3 regions of the Streptomyces sp. NPDC051136 genome follow, and region 3 is predicted to be linked to each of the others. Evidence: riboswitches for the same ligand, from Rfam matches in the RefSeq annotation. Region 3 holds a riboswitch; each other region holds the start of a gene.

The links. A riboswitch is a leader RNA that binds a small molecule or an ion and turns the genes downstream of it on or off. The one in region 3 is predicted to bind cyclic di-AMP.
Positions count from the first base shown of each region.
Region 1: it holds a riboswitch for cyclic di-AMP, as region 3 does, so the genes downstream of both, ACIBCJ_RS24480 (M23 family metallopeptidase) here and ACIBCJ_RS00630 (LysM peptidoglycan-binding domain-containing M23 family metallopeptidase) in region 3, are expected to answer to the same signal.
Region 2: it holds a riboswitch for cyclic di-AMP, as region 3 does, so the genes downstream of both, ACIBCJ_RS35480 (M23 family metallopeptidase) here and ACIBCJ_RS00630 (LysM peptidoglycan-binding domain-containing M23 family metallopeptidase) in region 3, are expected to answer to the same signal.

Region 1 is NZ_JBITFE010000008.1:354,539-357,802, forward strand. It holds gene ACIBCJ_RS24470 (HPr family phosphocarrier protein) at 1-173, shown strand, start outside; gene ACIBCJ_RS24475 (GntR family transcriptional regulator) at 454-1,149, opposite strand; gene ACIBCJ_RS24480 (M23 family metallopeptidase) at 1,282-2,046, opposite strand; cyclic di-AMP (ydaO/yuaA leader) riboswitch at 2,059-2,223, opposite strand; gene ACIBCJ_RS24485 (pitrilysin family protein) at 2,414-3,264, opposite strand, start outside.
Region 2 is NZ_JBITFE010000018.1:27,612-30,875, reverse strand. It holds gene ACIBCJ_RS35485 (aldo/keto reductase) at 1-865, opposite strand, end outside; gene ACIBCJ_RS35480 (M23 family metallopeptidase) at 1,014-2,057, opposite strand; cyclic di-AMP (ydaO/yuaA leader) riboswitch at 2,069-2,225, opposite strand; gene ACIBCJ_RS35475 (PP2C family protein-serine/threonine phosphatase) at 2,450-3,264, opposite strand, start outside.
Region 3 is NZ_JBITFE010000001.1:154,335-157,598, forward strand. It holds gene ACIBCJ_RS00615 (XRE family transcriptional regulator) at 1-202, shown strand, start outside; gene ACIBCJ_RS00620 (DUF6126 family protein) at 199-318, shown strand; gene ACIBCJ_RS00625 (tyrosine-protein phosphatase) at 340-1,137, opposite strand; cyclic di-AMP (ydaO/yuaA leader) riboswitch at 1,562-1,719, shown strand; gene ACIBCJ_RS00630 (LysM peptidoglycan-binding domain-containing M23 family metallopeptidase) at 1,724-2,650, shown strand; gene ACIBCJ_RS00635 (SGNH/GDSL hydrolase family protein) at 2,854-3,264, shown strand, end outside.

The DNA.
Region 1 (3,264 bases), on a different contig from region 3:
AGGCCGACGGGTCCCCCGTCAACGCGGCCTCCATGCTGGCCGTCCTCGGCCTCGGCGCCCAGGGCGGCGAGGAGATCATCCTCGCCTCCGACGCCGAGGGTGCCGAAGCCGCCCTGGAGCGGCTGGCGAAGCTGGTCGCCGAGGGGCTCGAGGAGCTTCCCGAGACCGTCTGACGGACAGCAGCACGGGACAGCAATACAGCAGTACGGCAGTACGGCAGTACGGCAGTACGGCAGTACGGCAGTACGGCAGTACGGCAGTACGGCAGTACGGCAGTACGGCAGTACGGCAGTACGAACAGCAGCACCGAAAGGCTCGCCGGACACCGGCCGGGCCTTTCGTCTTTTGTCGGCCGACCCGGACCGGACAGATATTCACGCCCGCCACACATTTACGAGGCAGCGGGAAAAGCACGGCCGAAAATCAGCCACCCTTTTGTGTAAGGCACCCGTGTTACCGCCGCGAGATCGCCGTGTTTACGGAATGTTGCACATTCCTCACCGGTCCCGTCCGTCCGTCGCCTGAGGCGAAGCGCAGGCGGTGCGCGGACGCCGACCGCTCGACGTGCAGGGTCATGAGCGCCCGCGCGCGTTCGCCGTCGCCCCGGGCCACCGCGTCGGCGATCGCGCCGTGCTCCGCCCAGTACTCCACCGGCCCGGCGGGGGCCTCCACGACGTACATCCAGGCGATCTTGTGGCGGAGCTGGGTGAGCAGCGCCGTCAGAGAAGGGCTGCCGGCCGCCCGGGAGAGAGTCTCGTGGAACCAGCCGCCCAGGGAGCGCAGGTCGTCGCCGGTGCCCTGCCTGGCCCGTTCCTGCCCCAACCTGACCAGGCCGCGCAGCACCTTGAGGTGGGCCTCGGTGCGCCGCCGGGCGGCCCGGGAAGCGCCGAGCGGCTCCAGGAGCGCGCGCGCCTCCAGCAGGTCGGCGGCCTCCCGCTCGGTCGGTTCCGCGACGCACGCGCCCGCGTGCCGCCTGGTCACCACGAAGCCCTCGGCCTCCAGCGTGCGCAGCGCCTCGCGGACGGGCACCCGGGAGACTCCGTAACGGCCGGCGAGGAGTTCCTCGGTGAGCCGGCTCCCGCGGCCGTGTACGCCGGAGACGATGTCGTCCCGGATCGCCGTGCACACCGAATGCGCCGGAATACGCATGACCGACCTCCCCTTTGACCCCCGTGAAGCGTCGACGATTGACGCGCGTTGCGCAACCACCGGCCAATCAAGCGTTATTAAATGCGAAAAGCCCCGGCTCGGGAAGCCGGGGCTTTCGGGAGGGTGCCGCTGTCAGACGTTCACGCCGTGGGAACGGAGATAGGCGACGGGGTCCATGTCCGAGCCGTACTCGGGGCTCGTACGGGCCTCGAAGTGCAGATGGGGCCCGGTGACGTTGCCGGTGGCACCGGAGAGGCCGATCTGCTGACCGGCGTCGACCGACTGGCCGACCGAGACGCCGATCGACGACAGGTGCCCGTACTGCGTGTACGTGCCGTCGTGCATCTTGATCACGACCTGGTTGCCGTAGGCGCCGCCCCAGCCGGCCTCGACGACGGTGCCGACGCCGACCGCGTGCACGGAGGTGCCGCTGGAGGCGTGGAAGTCGATGCCGGTGTGACTGCCGGAGGACCACAGGGAACTGCCGGCCTGGTAGGCGGTGGAGACGTAGGAGGCGGTGATCGGCGCGACGAAGGTGTTGAGGCGCTTGCGCTCCGCCTCGCGCGCGGCACGCTCCTTGGCCTCGCGGGCTTCCTTGGCCGCCTCGGCCGCCCGCTCGCGGGCCGCCTCCTGGGCCGCCTCGCGGGCGGCGGCGTCCACGGCCGCCTGCCGCTGGGCGACGGCCTGGGCGTCGATCTCGTCGGCCACGGAACCGCCGATGGTGACGACCGGGGTGATGCCGCTCTGCTCCACCGCGGGCTCCGCGGCGAGCGCCGGAGCGGCGAGGGTGCCGACGACACCGGTGGTGGCGAGGGCCGCGACTCCCGCGGCGCGGGCGGTGGTGCGGTGCACCCGTCCAGGACGGCGGTGCTTCCCGGTGGCGCGCGTGAACGCCATGTAGAGGCTTGTCCTTTCCTTCCCTCTCGCCTACCGGGTTAGCTGACGGGTTCGGAGCAGGAAGGTCTCCTACGGACCCCCTCGCCGTGGGCGCGGGCGTCCGATTCACCCCAGGGACTGCGATGGGTCCCCGGCTCCCCTGGCTCGCGCCGTACGGGGACTCGGCGATGACTGTCCGGTGCCGCGGGTGCGGCGCACTGCCTGACGAACAGCCCGGACGACGCTAAACGCGGCTGTGTTCAATTCTCAAACGCAACAGGGATTTTGTAGTGCACGCCACAGGGCAGACGGTGATCACTCCCCCAATCCGGACAAACGGCGGCCCTGGTGACACTCCGGTCACCAGGGCCGCCGCACGCGTGTGCCGCTACTCGGCCGCCACCACGGTGACTTCACCGATGCCGAGGGCCTCGACGGGCTCCTTGATCTGCGCCGCGTCGCCGACGAGGACCGTCACGAGGCGGTCCACCGGGAAGGCGTTCACGACCGCCGCCGTGGCCTCCACGGTGCCCGTGGCGGCGAGTTGACGGTAGAGCGTTGCCTGGAAGTCGTCGGACAGGTGCTGCTCCACCTGGTCGGCCAGGGTGCTCGCCACGGCCGCCGCCGTCTCGTACTTCAGCGGCGCCACGCCGACGAGGTTCTGCACGGCCACGTCGCGCTCGGCGTCGGTGAGCCCCTCCGCGGCGAGCTTGCGCAGCACCGTCCACAGGTCCTCCAGGGCCGGGCCGGTGTTGGGCGTGTCGACGGATCCGCTGATGGCGAGCATCGAGGCGCCCGTGCCGTCCGGCGCGGAACGCAGGACCTGGCCGAACGCCCGGACGCCGTAGGTGTAGCCCTTCTCCTCGCGCAGGACGCGGTCCAGACGGGAGGTGAGGGTGCCGCCGAGGCAGTAGGTGCCGAGCACCTGCGCGGGCCACACACGGTCGTGCCGGTCGGCGCCGGTACGGCCGATCAGCAGCTGCGTCTGGACGGCGCCGGGACGGTCGACGATGACCACCCGGCCGCGGTCGTCGGCGGTCACCGGGGGCACGGGGCGCGGCTCGGCGGCCGAACCGGTCCAGGTGCCCAGGGTGTCGCCGAGCAGCGCGTCGAGGTCCACGCCGGTGAGGTCGCCGACGACCACGGCGGTGGCCGTCGCCGGGCGGACGTGCCGCTCGTAGAAGGCGCGTACGGCCGCCGAGTCGATGGCGGCGACGGTCTCCTCGGTGCCCTGACGCG
Region 2 (3,264 bases), on a different contig from region 3:
GCTCCACCGTGCGGGCTGACGCGATCGGCGCCGCCACCGTCGGCCGGGCGGCCAGCCAGGCCAGGGCGACCGTGGCCACGGGGGCGTCGTGGGCCTCGGCGACCTCGTCCAGGGCGGCCAGCACCCGGCGCCCGCGCTCGCTCTCCAGGTGCTTCGCCGCACCGCCGGCCCGCGGGCTGTCCACGGCCGTGCCGGGCCGGTACTTGCCGGTGAGGAACCCGGACGCGAGGGCGTAGTACGGCACGGCGGCGAGACCGGCCCGCTCGGCGAGGTCGCTCAGCTCGCCCTCGTAGGTGTCGCGGGAGACGAGGTTGTAGTGCGGCTGGAGGGCGACGTACCGGGCGAGGCCCTCGCGGTCGGAAAACTCCAGGGACTCCGCGAGCCGCTCGGCGGAGATGTTGGAGGCGGCGATGTGCCGCACCTTGCCCGCCTTCACCAGGCCGTCGAGGGCGCCGATGATCTCTTCGACCGGCACCTCGGGCTTGTCGAAGTGGGTGTAGTAGAGGTCGATGCGGTCGGTGCCCAGACGGCGCAGCGAGGCGTCGGCCGCCGCCTTGATGTTCGCGGCGGACAGGCCCGGGTACTCGGGGTGCTGGCTGACCTTGGTGGCGAGGACGACGTCGTCACGGTTGCCGCGGGCCGCGAGCCACTTGCCGAGGACGGTCTCGGACTCGCCGCCGCTGTTGCCGTCGACCCCGGCGGAGTAGGAGTCGGCGGTGTCGACGAAGTTGCCGCCGGCCGCCGTGTAGGCGTCCAGGACGGCGAAGGACCGGTCCTGGTCGGCGGTCCAGCCGAAGACGTTGCCGCCGAGGGCCAGCGGGAAGACCTCGAGGTCGGAGGAGCCGAGCTTGCGCAGAGAAGTCATGTAGGGAGTCAACGACCGTACCGGAGCAGGTCATTCCGCGAGGCCCGCAAAAACCCCGCAAAACCACCGCGAACCGGCAGCCCTGACGTCGGGGGGATTCCGTCAGGACCGCCGGGGGCCGGTGGTGCGGGTGGGTCAGCGGAGCGGGTCAGGGAGTGAGGCCCTTGCCCAGCAGCCAGGCCATCGGGTCGATGCCCGAGCCGTCGGCCGTGTGCACCTCGAGGTGCAGGTGGGCGCCGGTGACGTTGCCGGTGGCGCCGACGCGGCCGATGACGTCGCCGGTGGCGACCTTCTGGCCGACGCTGACGTTGATGGACGACTGGTGCGCGTACCAGAGTTCGGTGCCGTCGTCGAGGGTGAGCACGGTCTTGTAGCCGTACGAGCCGTCCCAGCCGGCCGACGTGATCGTGCCGCTGTGGACCGCCTTGAGCAGGGTGCCCGTGGGGGCGGCGAAGTCGAGGCCGGTGTGGTGGCCCGAGGCCCACAGGGAGCCGGCCTGGTTGAAGGTCGAGGAGATCGTGTACGAGGAGGTCGGCAGCGTGTACTGCTTGGCCAGCTTCGCGAGCCGCTCGGCCTCGGCCTTCTTCGCGGCCTCCTCCTCCGCCTTCTTCTTGGCGGCGGCGGCCTTGGCCTCGGCCTTCTTCTCCGCCTCGGCGGCGGCCTCCTGGGCCTTCTTCTCGGCCGCTGCCTGCGCCTCGGCGGCGGCCTTGGACTCGACCTGGGCCTGCTGCTGCTCGGCCTGCGCCATGATCCGGGCCCGCAGCGACTCACCGGCGCCGGCGGCGGAGGTGCCCTCGCCGGTGTCCGCGGCGGCGGTGACGCCGATGCCGCTGAGCGGGGTGGCGGAACCCTCGGGCTCCGGCTCCTCGTCGCCGCCGGGCATGAGCGAGCCGACGTTCGGCAGGTCGGGCATGGAGATGGACACCGGCGGCTTGCCGGTCTGCGCGCTGGCCATGCCGCCCGCGCCGACGGCGGCTATGACACCGACGCCGAGGACGGTGGAGCTGCGGGCGAGTCCGCCGCGCTGCTTGGCGACGCGGTGCCGGCCGCGCACGGGGCGGATGGACTCCTCGGTGGGATTCCACTCCTCCCAGGGGCCCTCTTCGGCGCGGTGGGCGTCGTAGCCGAACGTGTCGGTGCCGTGCCCGCTGGGCACGAACGGGGCCTCGGGGGCAGGCCGGTTGGACGCCACGTGGGCGTACTCCTTTCCTTCCTTTCGCCTACCGGGTTAGCTGACGGGTTCGGAGCAGGAAGGTCTCCTACGGGTGTGCGCCGACCGTGATTCCACGGCGGCATACGCCCGATTCACCCCAATGTGGTGGTTCCCCGGTTCCCTTGCGGGATTCGGCGCGTGCGCACGGAGCCGCCTTCTGTGACGGCTGGGACGACCGCGCTGCGTTATCGAACGTTAATAGACCCGAGCCTCCGATTCCAAGCCGTTCCTCTTGATCGTTAACGAGAACGGCCGGGACTTACCCCTCAGGGCCGGTGAAATCTGGGCGAGTTGACCCGGCGTCGGTATTCCCCTTCACGCCACTTTCTTCTGACGGTGCGTCAACCGTTATGCGCAGGGAGGTCGCCCCGTCACGGCTCGTGACAATGATCATGATCGCCCCGCCGGGGCCGCCGTACGGCGAGCAGCGCCATGTCGTCCGCCATGCCGCCCCCGGAGTGCCGGCGCACGTCCTCGGCCAGGGTGTCCAGCAGTGTCATCGGATGTCTGAAGACGCGGCCGGACAACCGCGCCTGCGGATCGTAGAACTCGCCCTTCGCGTCCCGGGCTTCGGTCAGCCCGTCGGTGTAGAGCAGCAGGGTGGCGCCACCGGGGAAGGCGACCTCGTCCGCCCGGTCGGGCCACACGCCCAGCTCGCCCATGCCGAGCGGCAGCGCCGACTCACGGGCGGGCAGCGCCCCCAGCGTCCCGTCCGCGTAGAGCAGCAGGGGCGGCGGGTGACCGCGGTTGACGATGCGGACGGTCCCGGCGCCGTGCGGGAGTTCGGCGAGCACGGCGGTGGTGAAGCCCTCGAAGGCGTCCAGTCCCTCCCGCCGGGTGCCCTCGCGCGCCAGCGCCCGCTCCAGCCGCTGCGCCACCGCCTCCAGCGTGGCCTCCTGCTCGGCGGCCTCCCGGAAGGCACCGATCACCACGGCGACGGCGGCGACCGCGCCCATGCCCTTGCCGCGTACGTCGCCGACGATGAGCCGGACGCCGCGGGCGCTGTCCTGCACCGCGTACAGGTCGCCGCCGATGAAGGCGTCGGCCTGCGCGGCCTGGTAGCAGACCGCGATCTCGAAACCCGCGATCCGCTCGGCGGGTTCGGGCAGCACGGCGCGCTGGGCGGCCTCGGCGATCTCGCGCACGGAGACGAGGCGCTCGTCGCTGCGGCGGACCAGACCGTTCA
Region 3 (3,264 bases):
CCTGCGGGGCCGGTTGCGCCTGCGCCTCGGGGACACCGAGCACCGGCTCACCGCGGGGGACAGTGCCCACTTCGACTCCATGACCCCGCACCGGATCGCGGCCCGGGACCCCGACGGGGTCGAGCTGCTCTTCGTCCACACCCTGCTGCAGAGCCCGACGGCCGCCCTGTGCCTCGGCCCGACCCCTGGAGAGACGCCATGAGCACCATGGAGGACAAGTTCCCGCGCGCCCTGTGGGTGCGGCTGCTCGTCTACATCGCCCTCGGGCACGTCTTCGGCGGCTTCCTCTACCTACTGTTCGAGGTGGGCGCCAGGTGACGTCGTGCGCCGGCGGGTGGCTCAGTCCACCATCCGCTCGCGCAGCCGCTCCCGGGTCCCGGCCGTGACCCGCAGCCCCCGCTCCAGGTAGGCGTCGACGTCGCCCCAGGTCTCCTCGATCGTCTCCAGGGCCGCCGCCAGGTACTCGGCGCGCGCGTCGAACAGAGGGCTGAGCAGCTCCATGACCTCGGGGGAGTAGGCGGAGGCGGCGGAGCCGCTGCGGCGCACCTTGTAGCGGCGGTGCGCGGCGTTCGACTTCAGGTAGTCCTCGACGACTGCGTCGCGCTCGACGCCCAGGGCGAGCAGGGTGACCGCGATCGACAGACCCGCCCGGTCCTTGCCCGCCGCGCAGTGCATCAGTACGGGGACGCTGTCCTCGGCGAGTGCGTGCAGGACCCGGGAGTGCTCCTCCGTGCGCTCCGTCACCATCGTGCGGTAGGAGTGGATCATCCGGTTCGCCGCCTTGTCGTCGGCGAGCAGCTCGCGCAGCTGGTCGAGGTCTCCGTCACGGACCATCTTCCAGAACTCGGCGCCGTCGGCCGGATCGCTCAGCGGCAGGTTCACGTTGCGCACGCCCGGCAGCTCGACGTCCGCCCCTTCGAGCTTCAGGTCGGCCGCGTTGCGGAAGTCGAAGATCGTGTGCAGGCCCAGCGTGGCCAGGAAGGCGGTGTCCTCCCCGGTGGCGTGCGCGAGGTGGCCGCTGCGGAACAGCACGCCCTGTCGCACCCGCCGGCCGTCCACGGTCGGCAGTCCGCCCAGGTCCCGGAAGTTGCGCACTCCGGTCAGCTCGGGTTCGGTCGACGGGACCTGCTGCGTCACGGGGGGCTCCTCCCACTCGGCGCCGCCGCCGCTGCTCGCCGACGGGCACCTCGACGATACGGCATCACCCGTACGGGAAAGCCGTTCGGTGCGGGCTGTTGCGGGCGGATAAGAGTTATCTGTCCGAATTGGTGGATTGATGACAACTGGCCCTGAAATGGCGAAGGCTGGAAAAGGGGCGCGTGAGCAGCGTCATATCCGTGACGGTGCGTTGTCCGTCATGTTCACGTAATTCAGTTGGTTCTCAAGGACTTTCAGGAAAGGCGGGGTGGCGGAAATCGACGCAGGGTTACCGCTTGTTCCCGTAAAGGATCAATCGGAACACCCGTCCAAGGAATCCCACGCTTGTCCGTGCGTGTCCCGGTCCCTTACGTTCACCACCGATCCGGACGGACGCCTAATCCTGCCGCCGACCGGAGCCCGCACTCATCGACCACCCGTACCCGGCAGGAGCGGGGGACCCACAGGTAGAACTGCCTGTTCCGGTTCCCGGAACGGCTTGGGGTAAAGCCGCGTTTCGACGCGGCCGGGCATCTCCAGCCCGCACCCGACAGCTCACCTCGCAGGCGCCGGAGAGGAATTCGCCATGCCCGCGAAGGGTAAGCACCGCCGTACCAGGGCCATGCGCCTGACCCGCACCATCGCCATCGCCGGATCCGGTGGCGCCGCGCTCGCGCTCCCGCTGATGGGCGCCGCCGCCGCCAACGCCGCTCCGGCGCACTCGGTCTCCGAGCAGGCCGTGCAGTCCGTGGCGACGTCGGCGAAGAAGACCGCCGCGAGCGGCTCCGAGAAGAACGCGGATGCCCGCACGTACACCGTGAAGAGCGGTGACTACCTGTCGAAGATCGCCGACGAGCAGGACGTCGACGGCGGCTGGAAGAAGCTGTACGCGGACAACCGCGAGGCCGTCGGCGCCGACCCGTCGCTGATCCACCCGGGCCTCGAACTGTCCATCGGCGGCCAGGCCGCCAAGTCCTCGGCGCCCTCGCACAAGCCCGCCGAGAAGCCGGCCCAGAAGTCGACGGACGCCGAGAAGACCTCCTCCTCGGACTCCTCCGAGTCGTCCGAGTCCGCCGGCACCGGCACCCAGTCCGCGGCCACCACCAGCGGTTACACCTCCCCGGTCGCGGGCGGCACCGTCGGCACGCCGTACCACCAGTCCGGCAGCATGTGGTCCAGCGGCTACCACACCGGCACCGACTTCGTCGTCCCCACCGGCACCTCCCTCAAGGCCGTCGGCGCGGGCACCGTCGTCTCGGCCGGCTGGGGCGGCGCGTACGGCAACCAGGTCGTCATCCAGCTCGCCGACGGCCACTACGCCCAGTACGCCCACCTCTCCTCGCTCTCCGTCTCCGCCGGCCAGTCGGTGACGGCGGGTCAGCAGGTCGGCCTCTCGGGTGCCACCGGCAACGTGACCGGCCCGCACCTGCACTTCGAGATCCGCACCACGCCGGACTACGGCTCGGACATCGACCCGATCGCGTTCCTGCGCTCGCACGGCGTCTCCGTCTGACGACCCGCTTCCGCGCGGCCTCGCGCCCCGAAGGCCGGACCCCGATCCCCGGGTCCGGCCTTCGGCGTATTCCGGAATTGACGAACACTTTAGGCGTGGCCTTTCTCACCGCCCGTCAACCCCGCCCTACGGTCGCGTAGGTCACATTCCAAGGTGAATCATGGGCCGACGTGGCAGACGATTCGAAGAGTGACAGCAGAGCAGTGATCGGGTCGTACGTGGCGGTGGGGGACAGCTTCACCGAAGGCGTCGGCGACCCCGGTCCCGACGGGGCGTTCGTCGGCTGGGCCGACCGACTCGCCGTACTGCTCGCGGACCGGCGCCCCGAGGGCGGCTTCACGTACACGAACCTCGCCGTGCGCGGCAGGCTCCTCGACCAGATCGTGGCCGAACAGGTCCCGCGGGTCGTGGCCCTCGCGCCGGACCTGGTCTCGTTCGCGGCGGGCGGCAACGACATCATCCGGCCCGGCACCGACCCCGACGAGGTCGCCGAACGGTTCGAACTGGCGGTGGCCGCGCTGACCGCCGCGGCCGGCCGCGTCCTGGTGACCACCGGGTTCGACACCCGCGGGGTGCCCGTCCTCAAGCATCTGCGCGGCAAGATCGCCACTTAC